2 regions of the Halodesulfovibrio aestuarii DSM 17919 genome follow, and region 1 is predicted to be linked to the other one. Evidence: riboswitches for the same ligand, from Rfam matches in the RefSeq annotation. Region 1 holds a riboswitch; the other holds the start of a gene.
What was found. Region 1 has a riboswitch for glycine ahead of F461_RS0105085 (alanine/glycine:cation symporter family protein). Riboswitches for the same ligand answer to the same signal wherever they lie in the genome.

Region 2: linked by a shared signal. The riboswitch ahead of F461_RS17065 (hypothetical protein) and the one ahead of F461_RS0105085 (alanine/glycine:cation symporter family protein) in region 1 are both predicted to bind glycine.

What each region holds. Positions count from the first base shown of each region.
Region 1 covers NZ_ARQF01000019.1:235,092-238,403, reverse strand. Annotated here, with positions in the region: gene F461_RS0105090 (hypothetical protein) at 1-4, shown strand, start outside; gene F461_RS0105085 (alanine/glycine:cation symporter family protein) at 230-1,621, opposite strand; glycine riboswitch at 1,731-1,815, opposite strand; glycine riboswitch at 1,819-1,896, opposite strand; gene F461_RS0105075 (Na+/H+ antiporter NhaC family protein) at 2,246-3,312, shown strand, end outside.
Region 2 covers NZ_ARQF01000019.1:94,274-97,585, reverse strand. Annotated here, with positions in the region: gene F461_RS0104470 (methyl-accepting chemotaxis protein) at 1-1,074, shown strand, start outside; gene F461_RS17065 (hypothetical protein) at 1,223-1,621, opposite strand; glycine riboswitch at 2,121-2,217, opposite strand; gene tgt (tRNA guanosine(34) transglycosylase Tgt) at 2,509-3,312, opposite strand, start outside.

The sequences.
Region 1 (3,312 bases):
TTAATTCGCGGTCAAGGGGCGTCCCCTAACGGGGGTAGGGCAGAGCCTTTTTCGGTCAGAGAGTCGACGAAGACAAAAACAGGGATGCACTCGCTTATGCGAATGCATCCCTGTCGTATTTTTGAGAACAGCATCTGGGATGAAACTGCTAGTCTAACAGGAAAGTAAAAGAGTAGAGAACGATAGACCAGTGCTAACTGTATGAGGTGCTGTCTCAAAAAAGTTGTAATTACATTTCGGTAAGAACAGCACCGGCTGTTGCTTTCTGAGCGTTTTCTTTTGCAAAGAATTCACGGGTTTCATTGACTACTACGCCGGACAGACCGAGCAAACCGATAAGGTTCGGGATAGCCATAAGGCCATTCACGATATCTGCAAGAACCCAGATGAGTTCGAGCTTGAGGAAAGCACCGCAAGCAATAAGCGCAATGTAGATAAAGCGGTACGGCTTGATAGCTTTAACGCCGAAGAGGTACGCAGTGCAACGTTCGCCGTAGTAGTTCCAGCCGATGATGGTGGTAAATGCAAAGAACATGAGGCCGATGGTAACAGCGTATTTACCAACGTCGCTGTTTAGACCCATTGCAAATGCAGAGTTAGTCATGGCTGCACCTGCAAGCCCTGGAGTGTTCCATGCGCCTGTAAGAACGATAACAATACCTGTCATAGTGCATACGATGATGGTGTCGAAGAATGTACCTGTCATGGCGATAAGTCCCTGACGTACGCAGGAGTCAGTCTGTGCTGCCGCTGCTGCGATAGGCGCTGAACCGAGACCGGATTCGTTCGAGAATACACCGCGGGCAACACCATTGCGCATTACCATGAGTACGGTAATACCTGTTGCACCACCGAATGCCGCGGCCGGGTTGAATGCGCTGTCGATAATAAGACTGATTACAGCAGGAATTTCGGAAAGGTTCAGCAAAATTACTGAGATGGATGTAATTATGTAGAGTACGGCCATGAATGGAACAACTCGACTGGCTACAGCAGCGATAGAACGAATTCCACCGAGAGTGACGATAGTAACAAGGATGGTAAGTATTGTTGCTGTAACCCAGACTGGTGCATCAAAGGTAAGCATTGCAGCATCTGCAATGGCGTTTACCTGTGCAAAGGTTCCGATGCCGAAAAATGCAACACCAATGCCGAAGAGTGCAAACATTTGTGCGAGCAGTTTGTTATTTAAGCCGCGTTCAAGGTAGTACATAGGACCGCCGGCCATCTGGCCGTTTTCATCTATGACGCGGTATTTAATGGCAAGCAGCGCTTCTGCATATTTGGTTGCCATGCCGAAGAATGCAGCAACCCACATCCAGAAAAGTGCTCCCGGGCCGCCTGCAGTGATCGCAGTGGCTACACCGACAATGTTACCAGTACCGATGGTAGCGGAAAGAGCCGTGCATAATGCAGCAAATGGAGAAACGTCTCCAGTGTTGCTGGATGTTTTACGCGAAGAAGGGGAAAAAACGAGTTTTAATGCTTTTGGTAGGTGGACAACCTGTAGTGCGCCGAGGCGAAAGGTAAGAAAAAGTCCAGTTCCTACGAGCAGAATAAGAAGCGGTGGTCCCCATACCAGGGAATCCATTGTGTTGAGCAGTTCTGTGATGTTTTGCATCTCGTCTCCTAAAAAATGAATTAATCAGGATGGATGAGATGAGTCTCTGAGCGGAAGCGATTGGATATGCATGACCACACGCATTGAGTATGCCTGTGCTACTACACAACTCTGTCCTTTGTACCTGAGAGTTTCACCCTGCACAGCAAGGTTTGCTCCTTCGGTGCTCCGCAACATGCGAAGTCTCTCCAGAGGCTCGTCGGGAAGCAGTCCTTTTGCCTGAAAGATTTACTTCTTCGGCGGTGTCTTGCGACACACTCTCCTGCAACCGTCATCCGAAATTATGGGGAACTGTTTATATAACCAAATAATATTTGGCAAGGAGAAAAAAGTGGGAACAGAGGGAGTACACTATTTCAAGAAATCTAAATAAATCGAAAAAATAATTTCACTATATCCAAATTAAGTGAATTAGGTGTAAAAACAGTATATTGCTATGCAAAAAAAGTCTTTTTTGACAATATTGTAAGTGGACAGAAAATCAAAGTGTGTCTAAGACTGGCTCATCAGTTGTCGAGAGTGCTCTAATTGTAATGAATGAAGGCACAACCAATGTTGCTTGCTCCGGTAAGGGCAGGTGACGTTAGATGGATAAATTGTTGTAGAAATAAGGAAATTGAAGAGATGAGTTTGTTAGACAATACGCACACAACAGAGGCTCAGCAGGGTAATGGTGTTGCCTTACTCCCCCTTGTAATTTTTCTGGTGCTTTTTATCGGCACAGGCTCTATTCTGATGATGTCTGGCGTATCTATGGCGTTTTACCAGCTTTCAGCAACAGTAGCCGTGATTCCTGGAATCATGGTTGCATTGTGGATGGGCAGAGAGTCTTTTGAGGAAAAAATTACTATCTTCCTTAAAGGTGCTGGTGACGTAAACATTATGACCATGTGTGTCATTTACCTGCTTGCCGGTGGTTTTGCCGCTGTAGCAAAAGCGGTTGGTGGTGTAGATGCAACTGTAAGCATGGGGCTTTCTTTAGTTCCTGCTTCTCTTGTGCTGCCCGGCTTATTTGTGATCGCCGCATTTGTAGCTACGGCAATGGGCACTTCTATGGGTACCATCGCAGCTATCGGTCCGATTGCTGCCGGTGTTGCGGCACATTCCGATATGTCTATTGCTCTGCTTATGGGTGCAGTTGTCGGTGGTGCGATGTTTGGCGATAACCTCTCTATGATTTCTGACACAACTATTGCTGCTACCCGTACTCAGGGCTGTAATATGCGTGATAAGTTCCGTATGAACCTTCTGATTGCGTTGCCCGCAGCGGTCGTGACCATTATTCTTTACGCTATCTCCGGTTCTACTGGCGCTGTTGCGGATGCTGGCACGTGGCAATTCTTTAAGGTTCTTCCATATCTTGCCATTCTTGGATTAGCTGTGGCTGGCGTGAACGTATTTATTGTACTTACAACAGGTATCATTCTTGCGGGTGCTGTGGGGCTTGTTTCTGTGCCGGATTACTCCCTGCTTACACTCAGTAAAGATATCTACAGCGGCTTTGTGGGGATGCACGAAATTCTCGTTCTTTCCATTCTTGTGGGCGGCCTTGGTGAGCTTATCCGTCATAACGGAGGCCTCATATGGCTTGTTCGTAAGATTGGTGGTATTGCGAAGCGTTTTAGTAAAACTGAAGAAAGCAAAAAAGCTGGTGAATTTAGTATTGCTGCTTTGGCTGCACTTGCCGATGG
Region 2 (3,312 bases), 140 kb from region 1:
CCTTGCTGTGATCGTATTATTAATGATGTAATTACGTCGTGTAAGCCTTCCACTGGTAATGAAGGTGATCTTGAAAACTTTGTGGGTGAACAGCTAACTCTTATTTTTGATGCTGCTCCTATCTATGACTTAGATGGAAAAATGCTTGGTGTCTTTGTGATGATAACAGATATGACAACCATGCGCAGGCAACAACGTAGGGTGGAAGAACAGAATCAGAAAATTACCCATGCAGCGAAGTCTGCTCAGGATATCTCAGAGCAGGTATCGTCTGCATCTGAGGAACTTGCCGCGCAGATTCGTCAATCCAGTAATGGTGCTGACGAGCAACAGAAACTAACAGGAGAATCTGCAAGCGCAATGACGCAAATGAATGCGTCTGTTCTTGAGGTTGCCCGTAATGCTTCTGATGCTGCGGAACTTGCTGCACAAACGCAGGAAAAGGCCGCAGAAGGTGGGCAGATTGTTGCTCAGGCTGTGGATAAAATTCATGCTGTTGCAGAGCAGGCACAGGCTTTGAAAGAAGAAATGAGTGTGCTTGGTTCCCGCGCTGATGGAATTGGTCAGATTATTACCGTAATTGAAGATATTGCAGACCAGACTAACTTACTTGCATTGAATGCGGCTATTGAAGCTGCGCGTGCTGGTGATGCTGGTCGAGGTTTTGCTGTGGTGGCAGATGAAGTGCGCAAACTTGCAGAAAAAACAATGAATGCTACTCGCCAAGTTGTTGAATATGTAGGTGCAATTCAAACCAGCACACACCAGAACGTTGAAGCAACTGAAAAGGCTGTTGAACTTGTAGGGGATTCTACGGAACTGGCTGCCCGCTCAGGTGAAGCATTGAAGTCAATTATGGGAATGGTAGAAGCAACTTCGGATCAGGTTCGTGCTATTGCCACTGCTTCTGAAGAGCAGTCAGCGGCAAGTGAACAGATCAACAGTTCTGTAACTGTTATCAGTGATATCTCTGAACAGACAGCTGCCGCTATGACGGAATCGACGGTTGCCGTTGAGGCTGTGGCACAGCTTGCGTTGGATTTGAATGGTATTATTGAGAATATGCGTTCTTAACTTGAAGGATAATTGCATTCTGCCGCACGTCGTAGTCTTCTGCTTTTTACTGGAAGGCAAGGTGATGGCGCCGGTCATTGTGCTTAGCAGGTTGCATAGATGAAATAAAAAAGGATGGAGCATGCTCCATCCTTTTTTTATTGTAAAATTAAAGTGCCTTTGAGGTGAAAGGCTTAACAGTCGGTTGCTTGTAGGAAGTGCTACCTTTCTGGTTGTTGAGTATTGTCTGAAATGCATTATCACGCTTGGCAGCTCTGTTGATGAATTCATCAGCTATTTTTGTAGGTCCGTTGCATTCGTTAACAAGGTAGTGCTGTAGATGCTCTGCTTCAGAAAAGCTCAGGGCTCCGTACAGCGTACGTCTGTTAGGGTAGTTGATATGGAATGTGGAGGACAGGATGAATTTTCCGATTGAGGTTTTGTACAGTTTCAGTTCCCACCAATTTGGAGTTACGCCCATTACTTCTCTGTCATCAAGGCTCACAAGTAACTCACCAGTAAATACTAGGTTTTCTTTGCCATTTCTTTTTAAGGAAACTGTCTGCATAGTAAGCTCCTGTGAAGATAAAACTTCTTATATTTAAAGTACTGGTAACGGCAGAAAAAAACGATAAAAACAAAACACTATTAATAGCTTCACCTAATGTCATAAAAAAAAGAGGACTATGAAAGTGTAGTGCTTTTTTTATGCAGGTGTAGCAATGATAATGTTTACACTGCCGTAACATACTAAATAGAAAAGAAGGTCGTATGGCGGGAAAACAAAGACTCGATAAAGGGAAAACGCGGGTGTTATAAAATGCAGATGCGCCGGAACTAAAAAGCTCCGGCGCATCGCAACCACAACAACAAACCAGTCAGGAGGGGAATCTATATTCCCCTATATATGTATCGCACCTAGGCGATTACAAACGTAATTAAATGCTCCCAGTTTGCTGGCTGTCAAAGCGTGAACGCAAAAAAACAGCCCCGCTAAGCGGTGCCTAAATGGAAACGGTGTGACTGAAAAGTGGGACAGAGGACGGCAAAACGCAATATTGGTTTTATGGGTCCACTCTGTCCTTTTACCTGAGAGTTTCACTGCACTGGGAAAGCAGTTTGCTCCTTCGGTGCTCCTTGCGGAGTCTCTCCAGAGGCTCGTCCGAGCAGCAGTCCTTTTGCCTGAAAGAGTTACATCTTCGGCGCCGTTCCTTTTTTGGGGAAAAAAGGGGGTCTCTCCTGCTGTCTTCAACCGAGGTCCATATGTTGAGGCAGACTCTTATTTATCGTGGGCAAATATAAAACGCAACAGAAAATGCGTCATACTAGTCGAAATTCTTGTATTGCGGGAGAATGAAATAGACCCTGAAATATTTTATATAAAAAAACGCCCTGCTTTCGTTGAACAGGGCGTTTTCTTTTGCATTAGACTGTAGAACTGTAATGTGCAGTTCTTTAGACGACTTCGTTAGGGTAAATAGCTTCGTAGGATTTTTTGTATTCAGCAAATTTCCCTTCTCGAATAGCCTTACGCGCGCCTCGAACTGTGTCGAGGAAGTAGGTAAGGTTGTGAATGGAGTTCAGGCGGAAAGAGAGTAACTCTTTTGCATGATACAAATGGCGTAAATACGCACGGGAGAAGTTGCGACAAGTGTAGCAGTTGCAGTTTGGATCAAGAGGTCCGTCATCTTCCGCGTATTCTTTACGTTTAATGCTGATTTTACCCAGTGAGGTATACAGAGTTCCGTTTCGGGCGTTGCGGGTCGGAAGAACGCAGTCAAACATATCTATACCTGCGTTGATGCCGTTGATAATGTCGAGCGGGGTTCCGACACCCATAAGGTAACGGGGCTTGTCTTTTGGAAGCAGAGGAGCAGAATGGTATAAAATTTCCATCATTTTTTCTTTGCTTTCACCAACAGATAAGCCACCCAGTGCAAAACCGTCGAAATCTTCAGATGTCAGCTGTGCAATGGAACGTTCACGTAAGTCTTTGTGGAAGCCGCCTTGTGTGATGGCGAAGAGCAGGTTGTCTCCGGTGCCGCGAGGATATTCTTCACGACAGCGTTTAGCCCAGCGGGTCGTCATTTCCAGAGAGCGTGCTGTATACTCTTTATCTGCACCGAAACCTACGCATTCATCGAGCACCATCATAATATCAGAGTTCAGGTTGCGCTGAATCTGGATAACTTTTTCCGGTGTGAACAGATGCTTGGAACCATCCAGATGGGAACGGAAGGTAACGCCTTCTTCTTTGAT